One region of the Microbispora sp. H10830 genome, then DNA from elsewhere that is predicted to be linked to it. Evidence: riboswitches for the same ligand, from Rfam matches in the RefSeq annotation. Region 1 holds a riboswitch; each other region holds the start of a gene.
What was found. A riboswitch is a leader RNA that binds a small molecule or an ion and turns the genes downstream of it on or off. The one in region 1 is predicted to bind cobalamin.

Region 1 (5,078 bases):
ACCAGGCAATTCGGCGGCAGCATGTTGCCCGGGGATTGCAGCTTCCTGCCACCGCCCTCCCGCATGTCCACGTCCTCTGGCAGCAAGCGGCACGGCCCTCGTGCTCCCGCAGGCCAGCGCCGCGGCCCGCCTACCGATCACCGCAGCCGTAACGTCCGTTATATGGTGACATGGTGTAGTTACTCATATTCTGTGCGTGTAAGGGGCTCTTCGGGTAGGAGGGTGCCGACATGCGACGCCGTACGGTCCTCGCGCTGGGGGCCCTGGCCCTCGCGGGCGCGTGCGGCGTCCAGGCGCCGCCACATCGCAGGGAGCTCTCACTGGCCGTCCCGGGTCCGCCCGGAGGATGCGGGGACGGCGTCGCCGCCGGGTTCAAGTCGCTCGTCGAGGGGCGTGGCTGGGTCCGGGCCGTACGGATCAGGCGGGAGGCCGGCGACGGCGGGACGGCTCTCGCCCGGACGGGCGGGCCGCGGACCGACCTGGTGATCGCCGATTCCGCACTGCTGGCCGCCTGCGCGCTGGCCCGTGACCCCCTCCTGGTCGCCAGGGCCGTCCCGCTCGCGCGGCTGACGGGGGAGTGGGAGGTGCTGGTCGCCTCGCCCGACTCGGGTTACCGCACGTTCGAGCAGTTCGCCGCCGCGCTGCTGCGCGACCCTGGAGGGCTCAGGGTCGCGGGCGGCGCCGACCGCGGCCCGGAGCACCTGCTGCTCGGCATGACCGCGCAGGGCCTGGGAGCCGACCCACGCCTGCTCGACTACGTCGCGTTCGGCAGCAGGGCGCAGGCCGTCGCCGCGGTCCTCGACGGGCGGCTCGCGCTCGGGTTCGGCAGCAGGCGCGAGGTCGCCCCTTACCTGCGCGCAGGACGGCTGCGGCCGCTCGCGGTCTCCTCCGCCGAGCGGCTGCCCGGGGTGGACGCGCCGACGCTGTCGGAGTCAGGCGTACGGGTCGTGTACGCCGACTGGACGGGGCTGATCGCCCCGCGCGGCACGCCCGGGCGGGACGCCCTGCTCGACCTGTGCCGGGCCGTCACCGGCACTCCCGGCTGGCGAAGCCTGTGCGACCGCAACGACTGGACGCCGATGTGGCTCGACGGCGACGACTTCAGCCAATGGCTCGTCGGCGAGGCGCGCCGTACGGCCCTGCTCCTCAATGATCTCGGACTCCGCTGAAAAACACAACTTGTAGGGGTGCTTGCGAGAAGGGCCACAAGATGTAGGATCCATCGCGTTGCTGGTTCACCCCAGGTGAGGCAAGAGGGAACCCGGTGCGAATCCGGGACTGCCCCGCAGCGGTGAGCGGGAACGACCGCCGTCACACAGCACCGTGCTGTGTTCCAAGCACTGGGCGTGAGCGCGCCCGGGAAGCGACGGCCAGTAGGACCGGCGGGCGCGAGCCCGTCCGGACGCCCGCGAGTCCGAAGACCTGCCAGTGACGCGCGCGCATCGGCGCGCGCCCCGCGCCGGGCCCCGAGGGCGGGCTCGCCGCAACGTCACGGCACGGTTCCCTCTCGTGCGCGTGCGCCGCGGCATGCCTCCCCTCAGGTCCGGCCGGGACACGGAACGACGAGGAGAGGGCATCTGATGACCATCACCGACCCGGCCTCCGCGTCCGCGGACCCCGCTTCACGTGAGCGCGGCGGGCCGCGGGCTCCGGCGGGAGACCGTGGACCCGACGCCCCGCGCGGCTCCGTCCCCGCCGCCGGCGCCGTACGGCAGGCCGAGGCCCGCGCGGACGGCGCGCGGGACGCGGCGGCCGTCCGGCAGGCGATCGAGGAGGCGGCGGCCGGGGTCATCGCCGACCCGGAGAACTCACGCCGGGCGGCCCGGCTGCTGAGCGGGCTGATCGCGGAGGAGACGGCGGCCGAGGGGGTGCGCACCTTCTCGGAGTCGGTCGCCGCCGCCCACGCCGCCGGGCTGCTGGGCGACGCCGTCGCCGCGTTCGTGGCCGGCGAGGCCGAGGCGCTCGACGCGCTGATCGACCCGGCGGCCGACGACCGGTTCGAGTACTTCGGGCTGCGCACGGTCTACGACCGCTACCTGCTGCGCCACCCGGTCACCCGGCGCGTGCTCGAACGCCCGCAGCACTTCCTGCTGCGCGTCGCCTGCGGCCTGTCGGCCACGGTGGCCGAGGCGGCCGAGCTGTACGGCCTGATGTCCACACTGGCCTATCTGCCCAGCTCCCCGACGCTGTTCAACTCGGGCGCGCGCCGGCCGCAGCTGTCGTCGTGCTTCCTGCTCGACTCGCCCCGCGACGAGCTGGAGAGCATCTACGAGCGGTACGGCCAGGTGGCGCGGCTGTCGAAGTACTCCGGCGGCATCGGCATCGCCTGGACGCGGGTGCGCTCGCGCGGCTCGCTGATCCGGGGCACCAACGGCCTGTCCAACGGCATCGTCCCCTGGCTGCGCACGCTCGACGCGTCGGTGGCGGCCGTCAACCAGGGTGGCAGGCGCAAGGGCGCGGCCTGCGTCTACCTGGAGACCTGGCACGCCGACATCGAGGAGTTCCTGGAGCTTCGCGACAACACGGGCGAGGAGTCGCGCCGCACGCACAACCTCAACCTGGCCAACTGGGTGCCCGACGAGTTCATGCGCCGCGTCGAGGCGGACGGCACGTGGTCGCTGTTCGACCCCAAGGAGGCCCCCGAGCTGACCGACCTGTGGGGCGAGGCGTTCGACGCCCGCTATCGCGAACTGGAGGCCGCCGGGCGATACGTCCGGCAGGTGCCGGCCCGCGCCCTGTACGCCCGGATGATGCGCACCCTCGCCCAGACCGGCAACGGCTGGATGACGTTCAAGGACGCCGCCAACCGGGCCTCCAACCAGACCGCGCGGCCCGGCAACGTCATCCACCTGTCCAACCTGTGCACCGAGATCCTGGAGGTCACCAGCGACGGCGAGACCGCCGTGTGCAACCTCGGCTCGGTCAACCTCGCCGCGCACCTGACCCCCGAGGGCGACGCCGTCGACTTCGGCGGGCTGCGCGCCACCGTCCGCACCGCCGTACGGTTCCTGGACCGGACGATCGACCTCGGCTTCTACCCGACGCCCGAGGCGGAGGCGGCGAACCGGAAGTGGCGGCCCGTGGGGCTCGGCGTCATGGGCCTCGCCGACGTGTTCTTCGCGCTGCGCCTGCCGTTCGACTCGCCGGAGGCGCTGGCGCTGTCGACCCGCATCGCCGAGGAGATCGCGCTCGCGGCGTACGGCACCTCGGCCGACCTGGCCGCCGAACGCGGGCGCCACCCCGCCTACGAGGAGACGCGGGCCGCGGACGGCGTCCTGCACCTCGACCACTACCCGTGCGCCCCGGCGCATCCCGAGGAGTGGGCCGCGCTGCGGGACAGGATCGCGCAGACCGGGCTGCGCAACTCCCTGCTCGTGGCGATCGCGCCGACGGCCACGATCGCCTCGATCGCGGGCTGCTACGAGTGCGTCGAGCCGCAGGTGTCCAACGTGTTCAAGCGTGAGACGCTGTCGGGGGAGTTCCTCCAGGTCAACCGGTATCTCGTGCGGGACCTTCAGGCTCTCGGCCTGTGGACCAAGCCGATGCGCGACGCGATCAAGCTCAACGACGGCTCGATCCAGGACATCTCCGCCGTCCCGGACGAGCTCAAGACGCTCTACCGCACCGCCTGGGAGCTGCCGCAGAAGGCGCTCGTCGACCTGGCCGCCGCGCGGCAGCCGTACGTCGACCAGTCGCAGTCGCTCAACCTCTTCATGGCCGCCCCCACCATCGGCAAGCTCTCCTCGATGTACGCCTACGCCTGGCGGTCGGGCCTGAAGACCACCTACTACCTGCGCTCCCGCCCGGCGACGCGGATCGCCCAGGCGACCGTCCCCGCGGTCGCTCCGGTCGTGCCCGATGAAGGGGCCGTCGCCTGCTCCCTTGAGAATCCCGAGATCTGCGAGGCATGCCAATGAGAACGATGCTGCTCGACCCCGGTATGGACCTGACCCTGCGCCCGATGCGCTACCCCGGGTTCTACGAGAGGTACCGCGCGGCGATCAGGAACACCTGGACGGTCGAGGAGGTCGATCTCGCCTCCGACCTCGCCGACCTCGCGACCCTCGACGAGGGGGAGCGGCACCTGATCAACCGGCTCGTGGCGTTCTTCGCCACCGGCGACTCGATCGTGGCCAACAACCTGGTGCTGAACCTCTACCAGCACGTGAACGCCCCCGAGGCGCGGCTGTACCTCAGCAGGCAGCTGTTCGAGGAGGCGGTGCACGTCCAGTTCTACCTGACCCTGCTGGACACCTACCTGCCCGACCATGACGAGCGGGTGAAGGCGTTCGCCGCCGTCGAGCACATCCCGTCGATCCGCGACAAGGCCGACTTCTGCTTCCGCTGGATCGACTCCATCAGCGAGCTGAACCGGCTGGAGACCCGGGAGGACCGGCGGGCCTTCCTGCTCAACCTCGTCTGCTTCGCCGCCTGCATCGAGGGATTGTTCTTCTACGGCGCCTTCGCGTACGTCTACTGGTTCCGCTCGCGCGGGCTGCTCGGCGGCCTCGCGACCGGCACCAACTGGGTGTTCCGCGACGAGTCGATGCACATGGAGTTCGCCTTCGAGGTGGTGGACACCGTACGCCGCGAGGAGCCGGACCTCTTCGACGACGAGCTGGGGGCCCAGGTGACGCGGATGATGGAGGAGGCGGTCGCCGCCGAGCTCGCCTTCGCCCGCGATCTGTGCGGCGACGGGCACGGCGTCATGAGCGCCGGCAACATGCGGCGCTACCTGGAGTACGTCGCCGACCGCAGGCTCACCCGGCTCGGCCTGCCCGTGCGATACGGCACGGACAACCCCTTCCCGTTCATGGAGTTCCAGGACGTGCAGGAGCTGGCGAACTTCTTCGAGCGCCGGGTCTCGGCCTACCAGGTGGCCGTCGAGGGCGACGTCAGTTTCGACGAGGCCTTCTGACTCATCCGGTTTTCGGCGCTCCCGTAAAGGGCAAAGGGAACGCCATGACGACGACAGGGGGCGCCGTCACAGCGGCAGCGTGGAACTGGGCGACCTTGGCGATCGCCGTGGCCGCCGCGATCGTCGCGGTGGAACTGGTCCGGCGGGTGCTGAAATCGCG
Region 2 (5,078 bases), on a different contig from region 1:
TGATCAGCCCGCGCAACGGCGACCCGGACGGCCCTGCGGGCACATATCCACCGGCGAGCGCGTGCAGCACGTGGTCGAGTTCGTCGGTGGTACGCGCGAGCCGCGGCACCACCTCGGTCGCCGCGAACGTCAGCACCCGCGCGACCGCCGGGTCGTCCGCGACGTCGGCGACGGCGGCCGGATCCCAGCCGCGTTCCTCCATGGCGGTGACGAGCGCGCGGGCCTCGGCCTCGACGCGGTCCACGACGCCGGTCGCGGCGCTGCCGTCCTCGGTCAGGCCGAGGGCCTCGCGCAGGCCGGGCAGAGTCTCGCGGCCGGCCCACATCTGGCGGGCGCGCAGCATGGCCAGCACGAGGTTAACGCGGGCCTCGCCGGTCGGGGCCGCGCCGAGGACGTGCAGGCCGTCGCGGATCTGCGCGTCCTTGACCTCGCAGAGCCAGCCGTCCACGTGCAGGATGAACTCGTCGAACTCCGCGTCGTGCGGGCGCTCGGACAGGCCGAGGTCGTGGTCGAGGCGGGCGGCCTGGATGAGGGTCCAGATCTGGGCGCGGATCGCGGGCAGCTTCGCCGGGTCCATCGCCGCGATCGTCGCGTGCTCGTCGAGCAACTGCTCCAGGCGGGCGATGTCGCCGTACGTCTCGGCCCGGGCCATCGGCGGCACCAGGTGGTCCACGAGAACCGCGTGCGCGCGGCGCTTGGCCTGGGTGCCCTCGCCGGGGTCGTTCACCAGGAACGGATAGACCAGCGGCAGGTCGCCGATCGCCGCGTCGGTGCCGCAGGAGGCCGACATGCCCGCCGACTTGCCGGGCAGCCACTCCAGATTGCCGTGCTTGCCGACGTGGACCATGGCATGCGCGCCGAATTCCGCCGACAACCACCGGTAGGCCGCCAGGTAGTGGTGGCTGGGCGGCAGGTCGGGGTCGTGGTAGATCGCGATCGGGTTCTCCCCGAAGCCGCGTGGGGGCTGGACCATCACCACGACGTTCCCGCTGCGCAGCGCCGCGAGCACGATGTCGCCCTCGTGGACGAACAGCTCGCCGGGCGGGGCGCCCCAGTGGCGTTCCACGTCGGCGCGCAGGTCGCCGGGCAGGGTGTCGTACCAGGCGCGGTAGGTCTCGGCGGGGATGCGCACGGGGTTGGCGGCGAGCTGCTCCTCGGTGAGCCAGTCCTGGTCCTGGCCGCCCGCGGCGATGAGCGCGTGGATCAGGGCGTCGCCGTCCTGCGCGGCCTGGCCGGGGAACCCGTCGCCGAGGTCGTAGCCCTCCTCGGCCAGGCGGGCCAGCAGTCCGACCGTGCTGGCCGGGGTGTCCAGGCCGACGGCGTTGCCGACCCGCGAGTTCTTCGTCGGGTACGCCGACAGCATCACGACGAGCTTCTTGTCCGGCGGGGGCACGTGACGCAGCAGGCCGTGCCGGACGGCGATGCCCGCGACCCGGGCCGCGCGTTCGGGGTCGGCGACGTAGACGGTCAGGCCGTCGTCGTCGATCTCCTTGAACGAGAACGGCACCGTGATGATCCGCCCGTCGAATTCGGGGATCGCGACCTGCGAGGCGGCGTCCAGCGGGGACAGGCCGTCGTCGTCGGCCTCCCAGTCGGCGCGGCCGGTCGTCAGGCACAGACCCTGCAGGATCGGCACGTCGAGGCCGGCGAGCGCGCCGACGTCCCAGGCCGCGTCGTCCCCGCCCGCCGACGCGGTCGCGGGCCGTGAGCCGCCCGCCGCGAGCACGGTCACGACGAGGGCGTCCGCGCGGCGCAGCACGTCGAGCAGCTCGGGCTCGGCGGTGCGCAGCGAGGAGCAGAAGACCGGCAGCGCCCGGCCGCCCGCGTCCTCGATCGCGTCGCACAGCGCGGTGACGAAGCCGGTGTTGCCCGCCATGTGGTGCGCCCGGTAGTAGAGCACGCCGATCACCGGGCCGTCGCCCGGCCGGGAGTCGCGTTCGAGGACGCCCCAGTTCGGAGCGGCGGCCGGGGCCGCGAAGCCGCGACCGGTCAGCAGGACCGTGTCCGACAGGAACGCGTGCAGCTCGGCGAGGTTGGCGGGGCCGCCGTGCGCGAGATAGGCGTGCGCCTCGGCGCACACGCCCCCGCTCACACCGCCGCTCACCGTGGACAGCTCCATCAGCTCCGCGTCCGGGGCCTGCTCGCCGCCGAGGACGACCACCGGGCGCGGGCCCGCGAGCAGGGCGTCCAGCCCGTCCTCCCAGGCGCGCCGCCCGCCGAGCAGCCGGACGACCACGAGGCCGGCCCCCTCGATCAGCACGGGCAGGTCGTCCACGGCGAGCCGGGACGGGTTCCCCAGGCGGAACGCCGCCCCGCTGGCGCGCGCGCTCAGCAGATCGGTGTCCGACGTGGACAACAGCACGATGAGTGGCTCGTCCGCGCGCATGGCACAGTCCTCCCTCGGGGTCCTCGCCCCGGGTCGTGGCGGCACGACGGCAGGAGTCTCCTGGCTCCCGGATCGACGCTCACCCCGGCCTTCCCGTCTTCCGACAGTGGCCGTGTGGTGGGGTTCGCTCCCCGGTCACAGTGGCGGGACCGCGCCGGATTCACACCGGCTTCCTCCGCTTGCCATCGTTCATCGCAGACCCTACGGGACGGAGGCCCTATCGAAAAACTGGCGTTAGCATCCTGCTTGTGGTCATAGGTGGCATTTCCGGACGCGCGGCTCGGGACGCCTGCCCCGGCGCGCTCCAGGTGCACGCCGCCGCGGACGGGGCGCTGGCCCGCGTCCGCGTGCCCGGCGGCGCCCTGACCATCGACGCGCTGCGCGAGCTGGCGGCCTGCGCCGGGGAACTGGGCAGCGGGATCATCGAGCTCACGTCACGCGCCAACGTCCAGGTGCGCGGGCTGGCGGACCCGGCCGCGTTCGCCGCGCGGATGGCCGCCGCCGGGCTGCTGCCGTCGGCGACCCACGAACGCGTGCGCAACATCGTCGCCTCGCCCCTCAGCGGCCGGTCGGCTACGGGCGTCCTCGACGTCCGGCCGCTGGTGACGGCGCTGGACGCGGGCCTGTGCGGGCGTCCGGCGCTGGCCGGCCTGCCCGGCCGGTTCCTGTTCGCACTCGACGACGGCACCGGCGACGTCCTCGGGCTCGGCGCGGACGTGACGCTCGCCGCGCACGCCCGCGGGGATCTGACGCTCCTGCTCGCGGGCGAACCGGTCAGCTCGGTGACCGCCGACGCCGCCGTCGCGGTCGCTCTCGCCGCCGCGGAGGCGTTCCAGTCGATACGCGGGGACGCCTGGCGCGTGGCCGAGCTCCCCGACGGCCCCGCGACGATCGCCGCCCGCCTTCCCGGTGCCGCGCCCGTGGCCGTGGCGGCTGCCGAGCCGCGTAAGGGCGGGGTGTCTCCGCAGGTGGACGGGCGGGTCGCGGTCGACGTGATCGTGCCGCTCGGCAGGCTCACCACCGCGCAGGCGGGCCTGCTCGCCGACCTGCCCCCCGCCGAGGTGCGGCTGACGCCGTGGCGTACCGTCGTGCTGCCCGATCTGGTCCCCGAGGCGGCCGGGCCGGTGACCGCCGCGCTCACCGGAGCGGGGCTGGTGACCGATCCCGCCTCTCCGTACGCCAGACTGTCGGCCTGCACCGGGCGGCCCGGCTGCGCGAAGGCCCTGGCCGACGTCCAGGCCGACGCCCTGCGCTGGGCGGAGTCCGGCACGCCCGCCCTGCGGGGTGGGGCCATGCACTGGGCCGGGTGCGAGCGCCGCTGCGGGCGTCCGCGCGGGCGGGTCACCGACGTGGTCGCCACGCCCGGCGGCTACCGCGTGAGTCACTGAACGAACAGGGGTGTCCGTGCCCGAGCACGACTACGTCCGCGACGGAGCGGAGATCTACCGGCGGTCGTTCGCGACCATCAGGGCCGAGGCCGACCTGACGGGCCTGCCCGACGACGTGGCCAGGGTCGCGGTCCGCATGATCCACGCCTGCGGCATGACCGACCTGGTCGCCGACCTCGGCTACTCCCCCGGCGTGGTAGCGAAGGCGCGCGCCGCGCTGCTGGCGGGCGCGCCCGTGCTGTGCGACGCGCAGATGGTCGCCTCCGGCGTCACCAGGAAACGCCTGCCGGCCGCCAACGAGATCGTCTGCACACTCGGCGACCCCCGTGTGCCCGCCCTCGCCGAGCGGCTCGGCACCACGCGCAGCGCGGCCGCCCTCGACCTGTGGCTCGACCGTCTCGACGGCGCGGTCGTGGCCGTCGGCAACGCCCCGACCGCGCTGTTCCGGCTGCTCGAACTGGTCGCGGAGGGCGCGGGACGGCCCGCCGCCGTGCTGGGCGTTCCGGTCGGCTTCATCGGCGCGGCCGAGTCCAAGCGCGCCCTCGCGGCGTCCGGCCTGGAGTTTCTGGTTGTCCACGGCCGCCGGGGCGGCAGTGCCATGACGGCGGCGGCGATCAACGCCATCGCCAGCGAGCAGGAGTGACGTGACGTGACAGGTACCCTCTACGGCGTCGGCCTCGGCCCCGGCGACCCCGAACTGATGACGGTGAAGGCCGCCCGCCTGATCGGCGCGGCCGACGTGATCGCCTACCACGCCGCCCGGCACGGCCGCAGCATCGCGCGCTCGATCGCCGCCCACCACATGCGCGACGGTCAGGTGGAGGAGCTGCTCCAGTATCCCCTGACGACCGAGACGACCGACCACCCCGGCGGCTACCAGGGCGCGCTCGACGACTTCTACGCCGACTGCGCGGCCCGGCTGGCCGCCCACCTGGACGCCGGGCGCGACGTCGTCGTCCTGTGCGAGGGCGACCCGCTCTTCTACGGCTCCTACATGCACATGCACAAGCGGCTGGCGCACCGCTACCCGGCCGAGGTCGTCCCCGGCGTCACGTCGATCGCGGGCGCGTCGGCCGTGCTCGGCCGCCCGCTGGTCGAACGCGACGAGACGCTGACGGTCCTGCCCGGGACCCTGCCCGCCGACGTCTTGGCCGAGAAGCTGCGCGGCACGGATTCCGCGGCGGTGCTCAAGCTGGGCCGCACGTTCGAGAAGGTGCGCGACGCCCTCGCCGAGGCGGGCCGTCTCGACGAGGCCTGGTACGTCGAACGCGCCACCACCGACGCCCAGCGCGTCGCCCCGCTGA
Region 3 (5,078 bases), on a different contig from region 1:
GCGATCCTGCCCCTTGAGTGCGTAGGAGGCGGACTCGACGCGCACGGTGACCCGAATGGGCACCTCACCGTGGGCGTGGGCGATCCCCGCGCGGACGGCCCGGTCGGCCGCGGCGAAGTCCCCGGCGGTGACCGAGGAGGTGACGACGGTGGCGGTGGCGGCGAGCGGCGCCGTCTCCAGGGCCCGCCGCACACCCGCCTGGGTCGCCGACCCCGCGTACAGCAGGAGAGCCGAGATCGCCGTGGTGGCGAGCAGGATGGAGCCGAACGCGGAGGCCAGCAGCAGGGGCTCGGCCAGCGCGCGCCGGACCACCAGCGGCAGCCGCGCGCGCACCACTCTCAGCATCCGGGCCTCAGCATCCGGGCCTCACCATCCGGGCCTCACCACGTTCATCCCGGCATCATGACAAGCATGATCGAGAAGCACCAGCGTTCCGTTCATCTAAGGTGAGGGGAAAACGGGCCGAGGAGGGCTGCATGCCTGCGGTGGGGCCGTTGCTCACGGGAGATCCGGCCGAGATCGGCGGCTATCGGCTGGAGGGCCGCCTCGGCGCGGGCGGCCAGGGGGTGGTCTACCTCGGCCGTACGGCCGAGGGCGCGCCGGTGGCGGTCAAACTGCTGCACGAGCCGGCGTACGGGGGCCGGCCGGGGGACGAGGACGCCCGCCGCCGCTTCGCGCGGGAGATCGCCGCCGCGCGGCGGGTCGCGCCGTTCTGCGTGGCTCGGGTGCTCGACTTCGACCTGGACGGCCCGCGGCCCTACGTCGTGAGCGAGTACGTGGAGGGCCCCACGCTGCAGCACGCGGGGCGGCGGTCCGGGCCCGCCCTGCACCGGCTGGCCGTCGCGACCGCGACCGCACTCGCCGCCGTGCACCAGGCCGGGATCGTCCACCGCGACTTCAAACCCGCCAACGTGCTGCTGGGGCCCGACGGTCCGAGGGTCGTCGACTTCGGGGTCGCCCGCCGTCTCGGCGCGACCACGGCGACCGGTGGCACCGTCGGCACGCCCGCCTACATGGCGCCCGAGCAGATCGCCGGCGAGCCGCCCGCGCCCGCCTGGGACGTGTTCGCGTGGGGCGGCGTGATGGTGTTCGCCGCCACCGGCAGGCCGCCGTTCGGCGACGACGCGCTTCCGGCCGTGCTGAACCGCGTGCTCACCAAGGAGCCCGACCTCGGCGACCTGGAAGAGCCGTTGCGCTCCATCGTCGCGCTGGCCCTGCGCAAGAACCCCGCGGAGCGCCCGGGCATCCTCGACATCACGATGCGACTGCTCGCCGCGGTGCCGGAGGGGACCACCGGAGACATCCCGGGCGTGCTCACCACCGCGGGGCATCCCGTTCATCCGGAACCGGACACCATCCCCTCACGGCGGGGCTCCGGCCGCCGCCGTGGACTGCTCGCGGGGGCGGCGGTCACGCTCGCGGCCGCGACGACGGGGGCCGTGCTGCTGTCCGTGCTCCCGTCCGAAGGCGTCGCCGACGGTGACGCACGGCACACGGCTGCCGCCGTCACTCCGGCCCCCTCACCCACCACGGCACTCACAGGAACACCCACACGGGCACCCACGCCGACACCGACACCGACGCCGACACCGACGCCCGCCGCGCGCGTGCCCCTGCGCTTCACGGCTCGCTTCGCGGGCGTGTGGCGCGGCAGGGTGGACTACGAGCCCGGGGCGTACGACACGCTCGTGCTGACCGTGCCGAAGGGCGGCGACACCGTCACCGAGCAGTTCGTCGACTACCGGTGCGTGGGCAGGTCCGAACTCCAGGTGGTCAGCGGGACGACCGTACGGCTGAAGCGGGTGTCGATGCGGGGCAACTGCGTGCGCAACGGCACGATCTACCTCACCGTCCACGACAATGGGACGATGACCTTCGACTACAACGGGCACGGCGAGAACACCGTGACGAAGAACGAGCCGTTCTACATGATCGCCACACTGAAACGCACATAGCGGCACACTTGCGGGACATCCGGCACGAAGGTGTAGGTTGACCACCGCAAGCGACGGACGCGGAGGAAGCCGGTGTGAATCCGGCGCGGTCCCGCCACTGTCACCGGGGAGCGACCTTCACCCACGCCACTGCCCCGCATGGGCGGGAAGGCTGAGGGAAGCGCCGATCCGGGAGCCAGGATACTCCGGCCGTCGGACCTTCTACCGGGGGCGCGGACACCCCCAGGGGGGACGTCCCATGGACGTGGCGCCCGGCGGCGGCCTGCTTGTCGCGGGCACCACCTCCGATGCCGGGAAGAGCGTGCTGGTGGCCGGGCTGTGCCGGTGGCTGGCCCGCCGCGGCGTACGGGTCGCGCCGTTCAAGGCGCAGAACATGTCACTGAACTCCTACGTCACGGCCGACGGCGCGGAGATCGGGCGGGCGCAGGCCGTGCAGGCGGCCGCCTGCGGGCTGGAGCCGACAGCCGACATGAACCCGATCCTGCTCAAGCCGGGCAGCGACCGCCGCAGCCAGGTCGTCGTCCGCGGACGGCCGGTCGCGGACGTGGACGCGATGGAATACGGCGCGCGCCGCGACGAGCTGCGCGCGATCGCCGTGGAGTCCTACCGGCGGCTGGCCGACGAGTTCGACGTGGTGATCTGCGAGGGGGCGGGGTCCCCGGCCGAGATCAACCTCCGGGCGGGGGACATCGCGAACATGGGGCTGGCCAGAGCCGTCGGGCTGCCTGTGATCATCGTGGGCGACATCGACCGCGGCGGCGTCTTCGCGCACCTGTACGGCACGGTCGCCCTGCTCGACGCCGTCGACCAGGCGCATATTTCCGGATTCATCGTGAACAAGTTCCGGGGCGCGCGGGAGCTGCTCGCGCCGGGGCTTGACATGATCGAAGGGCTGACCGGGCGCCGGGTCTACGGGGTCGTACCGTGGCTCGACGGGCTGTGGATGGATGTCGAGGACTCGCTGTCGCTCGACAACCGGCCCGCGAACACGGGGAGCGCGGCGGCTGACGGCGCGTTGCGGGTGGCCGTCGTGCGGTATCCGCGCATCTCCAACTTCACCGACGTGGACGCGCTGGCCGCCGAGCCGGGGGTCACGGTCGACTTCGTCACCTCACCCGCCGCCTGCGCCGACGCGGACCTGCTCGTTCTGCCGGGCTCGCGGGCCACAGTGCACGATCTGGCCTGGCTGCGCGACACCGGTATCGCCGACCTCGTCGTCCGCAGGACGGGCCCGGTGCTCGGGATCTGCGGCGGGTATCAGATGCTCGCCCGCACCATCACCGACCACGTGGAGTCCGGCGCGGGCACGGTGCCCGGCCTGGGGCTGCTCCCCGCCGACGTCGCGTTCGCGAGGGAGAAGACGCTCGGGCGACCGGCCGGCGAGGGCTACGGGCACCCGGTACGCGCGTACGAGATCCACCACGGAGTCGTCACCCGCGACGGCGGTGAACCGTTCCTCGACGGGTGCCGGGTCGGAAACGTGTGGGGCACGACCTGGCACGGGGCGCTGGAGAACGACGGGTTCCGGCGAGCCTTCCTCGGGGAGGTGGCGCGGGCGGCGGGGCGGGAGTTCCGGGGCGATCCGTCGCTGTCGTTCGCGGGGCTGCGGGAGGCGCGGCTGGACGCGCTCGGAGACCTGGTCGAGCGGAACGTCGACACCGGCGCACTGGTCTCGCTCATCGGGAGCGGGCCCACGCCCGGCCTGCGGACCCTGCCGCCCGGTGAGAGCGGTGCGAGCGGAGCGGCCGGCCCATGCTGATCATCCGCCAGGCGGGGACGCCGGGCACGCGGCGCGCCTGTTTCCCGGCACCCGAGGACGCCGATCCGCCGGGGCTGGCGCGGGCCGCCACGCTGACCCTTCCCGATGAAGCGGTGGTCTTCGCCGCGCCCTGGCCCGCGGCTGTCGCGACCGCACGGGCCGCGTCAGGGCGGGAGCCGATCGTGGTCGGGGCGCTCGCCGAGGCCGATTACGGCACGTGGGCGGGACGGCCGTTCGCGGAGATCGCGGAGACCGAACCCGAGGGTCTCGGCGCCTGGCTGACCGACCCCGACGCCGCCCCGCACGGCGGGGAGAGTCTCGCCGAGCTGGGCGCGCGGGTGGCCGCGTGGCTGGAGTCGGTGCACGTGGACGCCGCCCGCGTGGTCGCCGTCTGCGACGCCGGGCCCGTCCGGGCCGCACTCGCGCACGCGCTCGGCCTGACCGCGACGCGGGCCGCCTTGTTCGACATCGCCCCGCTGTCCCGCACCGAGCTGGCCGCCCGGCCGGGCGGCTGGCGGATCGCTCACGTCAACCGGAAGGCCGCCCTGTGAACCCCGCCTATCCGTTCAGCGCCGTCGTCGGGCTCGCCGATCTGAAGCTGGCCCTGGTGCTCAACGCGGTCTCGTCCCGGGTCGGCGGCGTTCTCGTCCGCGGGGAGAAGGGGACCGCGAAGTCCACGATCGTGCGTGCGCTGGCGGCGCAGCTGCCGCAGGTCGCGGTGGTGGCGGGGTGCCGGTTCCACTGCGATCCCGGGGCGCCGGACCCCCGCTGCCCCGACGGGCCGCACGAGCCCGACGCGGCCGGAGCGCTGCGGGCGGCGTCCCTCGTCGAGCTTCCGGTGGGGGCCTCCGAGGATCGGCTGGTCGGTTCGCTCGATCTGGAACGGGCGCTGACCGAGGGCGTGAAGGCGTTCGAGCCGGGGCTGCTCGCGGCGGCCCATCGCGGCGTGCTCTACGTGGACGAGGTCAACCTCCTGCACGACCATCTCGTGGACCTGCTGCTCGACGCGGCCGCGCTCGGGGTCTGCTACGTCGAGCGGGAGACCGTCTCGATACGGCATGCCGCGCGGTTCCTGCTCGTGGGGACCATGAATCCGGAGGAGGGTGAACTCCGGCCGCAGTTGCTCGACCGGTTCGGACTGACCGTGGAGGTGCGCGCGACGCGGGAGCCGGACGAGCGGGCCGAGGTCGTACGACGGCGCTTCGCGTTCGACGCCGATCCGGAGGGGTTCGCCGCGCGCTGGGCCGCGGAGGAGGCCGCCCTGGCCGCACGGATCGCGCGTGCCCGTGCCGTCCTCGGGTCGGTGCGGCTGCCCGACTCGCGACTGCGGCAGATCACCGCCGTCTGCGCGGGGTTCGAGGTGG
Region 4 (5,078 bases), on a different contig from region 1:
GACCCCGAAGAACATGGGATCGCCGCTCGCCAGCACCACGACCGCGCGTTCCGCGTGCGTGTCGAGCAGCCCTGGCAACCCCGTGACCAGCGGCGACGGGTACGGCACCCGCTCGGGGGCCACCGACGCGGGCAGCAGCGCGAGCTGCCTGGCCGACCCGACCGCGACGTCCGCGGCGATCAGCTCGGCGCGCGCCGCGTCGGTGAGACCGGCCCAGCCGTCCGCGCCGATCCCGACGACCGACACCGGTCTCATCGAGCGGGCTTCCTGAGCAGGTAGGTGTCCATGACCCAGCCGTGCGCCTCGCGCGCCTCCGCCCTGAGCCGCCGGATCTCGCCGGCGACCTCGCGCACCGGCCCGGCGAGGAGGATCTCGTCCTCGGTCCCGACGTAAGCGCCCCAGTAGACGTCCGCGCCGGCGGCCTCCGGCAGGTCGGCGAACGCGCATCCCGCGTCCAGCATCACCACGATGTCGTCGGCGGCCTCGACGTCGGCGGGCAGCCGGCGGCCGGTCGTGATGTGCAGCGGCTTGGCGACCCTGGTCAGGCTGACACGGTGCCGCGCGGCCAGCGCCGACACGCTGCTGATCCCCGGGATCACCTCGTAGTCGAACGGCTCCCCGCCCCTGGCCAGGACGTCCTCGACGATGGCGATCGTGCTGTCGTACAGGGCGGGGTCGCCCCAGACGAGGAACGCGCCGACGCCGTCCTCGGGCACCTCCTCGGCGATGAGCCGCGCGTAGACGTCGGCCCGCCGGGCCCGCCAGCCGGCCACCGCCTCCACGTAGGCGCCGCTCGTACGGTCACGTTCCGGGTCGCGTGCCTCCACCGTCCGGTACGGCTCCCGCGCGTGGGCCGCGATCAGCTCGCGCCGCAGCCGCACCAGGCCGTCCTTCTCTGCGCCCTTGTCGAGCAGGAAGAACACGTCCGCCGACGCGATCGCCGCGGCGGCCTGGAAGGTGAGGTGGGCTGGGTCCCCGGCGCCGATGCCGATGATGAGGACGCGCTTCATAGGTCACGAGTATGGACCACGGCTTGACGTACTTATGCAGACGGTGCACGCTCTAGAGGACAAATCAAGACAGAGGCGACGGTGCGCAGGAACCTGGTGCGAATCCAGGACGGTCCCGCCACTGTGACCGGGGAGTGTCCCCATTTATGACCACGGCCGAGACGGCTGGAAGGTCGGGCGACACGATGAACCGGGAGTCAGGACACTGACCCGTTGTCCTCCATCACCGGGGCGAGCGACCCCGTGAGGAGAAATTCACATGGCTCAGCCGGCCGTTCCCGTATCCCGGCCCCTGCCGGTCACCATCCCCGTACGCGAGATCCTGCCTTGGGCGATCTTCGCCGCCGTGGTCGGGCTCATCCTGGTCTACTTCGTCGGCGCGGAGCAGGGCGCCACCCACCTCATCAGCGGGCACACCGTGCACGAGTTCGTGCACGACGGCCGCCACCTCCTCGGCTTCCCCTGCCACTGAGGCCCGCCGGATGCCCACCATGCGCTCCCTGTTGGTGCGCGGCATGCTCGTCGGCCTCGCGGCCGCGCTGCTCGCGTACGTCGTGGCCTGGTTCGCCGGCGAACCACAGGTCGCCGCGGCCATCTCCATCGAGGAGACCAAGGCCGCCGCTGCCGGGGAGGCAGCCGAGCCCGAACTCGTCAGCCGGACCGTCCAGGAGACCATCGGCCTGTTGACCGCCCTGCTCGTCTACGGCGCCGCGCTCGGCGGCTTCTTCTCCATCGCGTACGCCTTCGCCCACGGCCGCCTCGGCGCCCTCGGCGCCCGCGCCACGGCCCTCGTCGTCGCGACCGCCGGATTCGTCGTCGTGTACGTGACCCCCATCCTGAAGTACCCGCCCAATCCCCCGGCCGTCGGCAACCCCGACACCATCGGCCGCCGGACCGCGCTGTACTTCACGATGATCCTGATCGCGCTGCTGGCCGTCGCGGTCGCGACGTACGCGGGCCGCGCCCTGTCACCCCGGTTGGGCGGCTGGAACGCGACCCTCGCGGGCTTCGTCGTCTACGCCGTCCTCGTAGGCGTCTCGTACGCCCTGCTGCCCCGGGTCAACGAGGTTTCCGGCGACTTCCCCGCCGACACCCTCTGGTGGTTCAGGGTGTCGTCGTTCGGCGTGCAGTTCGTCCTGTGGGCCGCCATCGGGCTGCTGTTCGGCGGCCTCACCGAGCGTTCCCTGCGCCAGGGTGTCCGCACCGAGGCGCGACCGCGTCCGGCCGGAACGGCATGACTCCCCGCTAACGGAGGGTCTCCAGGAGAGAGGTGAGGGCCGGTCCGAGCGGGACGTCGAAGGTCATCAGCGCCTCGCCGTCACCCCGGGTCGGCCCCTGGTTGATGATCGCGACGGGGATCGAGCGGGCGGCGGCGCGCCGGACGAACCGGTATCCGGACATGACGGTCAGCGAGGATCCCAGGACAAGCAGCAGACCGGCCCGCTCGGTCAGCGCGTAGCACTCCTCGACCCGAGACGGCGGCACGTTCTCGCCGAAGAACACCACGTCGGGCTTGAGCACACCGCCGCAGCTCTCGCAGTCCACCGTGCGGAACGTCTCGATCTCGTCCGCGGCCAGGACGGCGTCGCCGTCCGGGTTGATCATCGCCGAGCGGGCCCGCCAGCCGGAGTTGGCCGCGCGCAGGCGCCGGTCCAGCGCGTGCCGCGAGGTGCGATGGCCGCAGGCCAGGCAGCGCACCCGATGCAGGCTGCCGTGCAGTTCGACGACCTCGCGCGCGCCCGCCGCCTGGTGCAGGCCGTCCACGTTCTGGGTGATGATCCCGGCGACCAGGCCACGGCGCTGCAGTTCGGCGACCGCGCGATGCCCGGCGTTGGGAGCGGCGTCCACGATGTGACGCCATCCCAAGTGGCTGCGCGCCCAGTAGCGCCTGCGAGCGGCGGCGCTGCTCACGAAGGTCTGGTAGGTCATCGGCTCGGCCCTGCGCCTGCGACCGGTCTCCCCTCGGTAGTCCGGGATCCCGGACTCGGTCGACAGGCCGGCCCCGCTCAGGACCACCACCTCGCCGTCGGTCACGAGATCGGCCAGCATGCCCCACCGCTCGGCAATCGCCGCGTCGCGCACCACAGTCACGCATCCATGGTGCACGAAGCATCACACATGTCAGCCCCGCCCCTCCCCCAGCCGCACGTCGAAGATGACCTCGACCTCGTCACGCAGCTTGAGCGCCCCGAAGAACGCGGAGTAGGGGCGGATGCCCCACTCGGACTGCACCACGGTCGCCCGGCCACGGGCCCGCCCGTCCGCCAGCGCGCCCTCCACCGTGACCGGCCGCGTGACGCCCACGATCGTCAGGTCGCCCTCGACGCGGAACGCCTCGGGATCGCCCTCGACACGGGTCGACCGGAACGTGACCAGAGGGTGCTGATCCGCCTTGAGGACCTTGTCACGCATGTTCTTCTCGATCTCGACGCGGTCGGAGTCGGTGAGCGGTTTGACTCCGCCCGTGCCCTCCCGGACCCGCATCGAGGCCACCTCGGCCTCCACCGTCACCCGGCAGCCCGCCGGGTCGTCCGGCGTCACCGCCGTCTCGCCCCGCCACCGGGTGACCTCGATCGTCAGATCGTGCCCGGCCTTGGCGCCCAGCCCGGCGCGGCCGGTGAGGACCAGGAGCCGGCCGGACCTCGGCCCCAACGCGTACGTGCCCGCCTCGACGTCCATTTCGTGGGCATTCCCGCGGAACGGGCCGGAGATGTCGGCGCCGGATGACATCGTGGTGATCCAATCGTCCGAAGGAGACGGATCATGAGTGAGCCCGAGACGTTCACCGAGACATTCACCGTGCGGCCCGTCGGCGTCGTACGGTCTGTGCTGACCGACCGCACCGAGGCGCCGCGGCAGGGGCGCGAGGGCGCGCCGGACGCCTGGCTGGAGGTCGACCCGGCCGTCGCGGAGGCCCTTGACGGGGTGACGGCGGGCGACGAGGTGCTCGTCCTCACCTGGTTCCACCAGGCCGATCGCGAAACGCTGCGGGTTCACCCACGCGGGGAGACGAGCAACCCGTTGACGGGCGTGTTCGCCACGCGCTCCCCGGACCGCCCCAACCCGATCGGCCTGCACCGGGCCACGGTCCTGGAGGCCGACCCGGTCCGCGGCCTGCGTGTGCACCCGCTGGAGGCCATCGATGGCACTCCTGTCATCGACATCAAGCCGGTGCTGGACGCGGTCGAGCAGTGACAACCTTCCGAGCTCCTTTACGTTGTAGATTTAAGTGACGCTCTGAGCCCGCATGTCACGGGGTCCCCCCAGACAGATGAAGGCCCAGCGGTCGGTGCCGGCTTTGCGCCCCTCCCAACGCCGATGAAGCCGATGAATGCGATCGGCGTTTGCGAAAAGGGCGGGTGCGCGCCTCGGCGCGAAGCTCACAGGCGATCGAATCATGCGGAATTCGACGACGCGGGATTTCGCGCCGAGTGGCGGGAGACGGGCGCACGAACCGGCGAACACGCCGGAACAACCCCGTGACCGTCCGCCGCCCGGCTTCACCCACCGGCCCGACTGTGTGAGCTATTACCGGTAATCGATCAGAAACTTTCGGACTCGGACTGATATTTCGGGCCGGATTTTAGGTCCGCCGCTAACGGCCGTCAAGAGCGTCCACACAGCAGCCGAGACCGTGCGACCCGAGAAGGGTCCTCATGACGACACGGCGTTTGCCCAGGTAGAGCCGTCATCAATCCGGCCCTTCCATGGCCGGGGCCGGTCGATGCGAGCGGAGCCCCGATGAAGGCATCCGTCGCCGGGCCGACAGGCACAGCGCGCGACCCTACGGCCGGGGAGCGGATTCCCACCCGTCGGACCGGAGGAGCGGTCTGAAATTTTCGCCAATCCGGCCCGACGTATTGAGCCGGACTATCCGGCGTGCTATCACTATGGGTGTTCACATTCGGTGCGATTTCCGGGCCCTGCCAAACTTCGGGGTTCCGCGGCAATCTCAGGTATGCGCACGATTCCTCCACCCCAATCATCAGCCGAAATTGTTAACGCTATCAATGATTGGCCGCACCGGGAGAGACTCGCGCGCGAAGCCCTGTCGCGAACCGCCGGCCT

Region 2: it holds a riboswitch for cobalamin, as region 1 does, so the genes downstream of both, cobN (cobaltochelatase subunit CobN) here and HHX35_RS13665 (ribonucleoside-diphosphate reductase subunit alpha) in region 1, are expected to answer to the same signal.
Region 3: it holds a riboswitch for cobalamin, as region 1 does, so the genes downstream of both, HHX35_RS22910 (cobyric acid synthase) here and HHX35_RS13665 (ribonucleoside-diphosphate reductase subunit alpha) in region 1, are expected to answer to the same signal.
Region 4: it holds a riboswitch for cobalamin, as region 1 does, so the genes downstream of both, HHX35_RS22850 (CbtB domain-containing protein) here and HHX35_RS13665 (ribonucleoside-diphosphate reductase subunit alpha) in region 1, are expected to answer to the same signal.

What each region holds. Positions count from the first base shown of each region.
Region 1 is NZ_JABBWX010000004.1:274,364-279,441, reverse strand. Features, by position in the region: gene HHX35_RS13670 (tripartite tricarboxylate transporter substrate binding protein) at 231-1,169, shown strand; cobalamin riboswitch at 1,215-1,445, shown strand; gene HHX35_RS13665 (ribonucleoside-diphosphate reductase subunit alpha) at 1,581-3,917, shown strand; gene HHX35_RS13660 (ribonucleotide-diphosphate reductase subunit beta) at 3,914-4,918, shown strand; gene HHX35_RS13655 (mechanosensitive ion channel family protein) at 4,963-5,078, shown strand, end outside.
Region 2 is NZ_JABBWX010000009.1:81,870-86,947, reverse strand. Features, by position in the region: gene cobN (cobaltochelatase subunit CobN) at 1-2,386, opposite strand, end outside; cobalamin riboswitch at 2,440-2,562, opposite strand; gene cobG (precorrin-3B synthase) at 2,635-3,774, shown strand; gene HHX35_RS22880 (precorrin-8X methylmutase) at 3,791-4,417, shown strand; gene HHX35_RS22875 (precorrin-2 C(20)-methyltransferase) at 4,424-5,078, shown strand, end outside.
Region 3 is NZ_JABBWX010000009.1:91,268-96,345, reverse strand. Features, by position in the region: gene HHX35_RS22920 (FtsX-like permease family protein) at 1-345, opposite strand, end outside; gene HHX35_RS22915 (serine/threonine-protein kinase) at 477-1,955, shown strand; cobalamin riboswitch at 2,018-2,141, shown strand; gene HHX35_RS22910 (cobyric acid synthase) at 2,194-3,714, shown strand; gene HHX35_RS22905 (histidine phosphatase family protein) at 3,708-4,265, shown strand; gene HHX35_RS22900 (VWA domain-containing protein) at 4,262-5,078, shown strand, end outside.
Region 4 is NZ_JABBWX010000009.1:73,508-78,585, reverse strand. Features, by position in the region: gene cbiE (precorrin-6y C5,15-methyltransferase (decarboxylating) subunit CbiE) at 1-255, opposite strand, end outside; gene cobF (precorrin-6A synthase (deacetylating)) at 252-1,010, opposite strand; cobalamin riboswitch at 1,035-1,239, shown strand; gene HHX35_RS22850 (CbtB domain-containing protein) at 1,270-1,482, shown strand; gene HHX35_RS22845 (CbtA family protein) at 1,502-2,248, shown strand; gene HHX35_RS22840 (NAD-dependent protein deacetylase) at 2,256-3,059, opposite strand; gene HHX35_RS22835 (YceI family protein) at 3,132-3,740, opposite strand; gene tsaA (tRNA (N6-threonylcarbamoyladenosine(37)-N6)-methyltransferase TrmO) at 3,774-4,205, shown strand.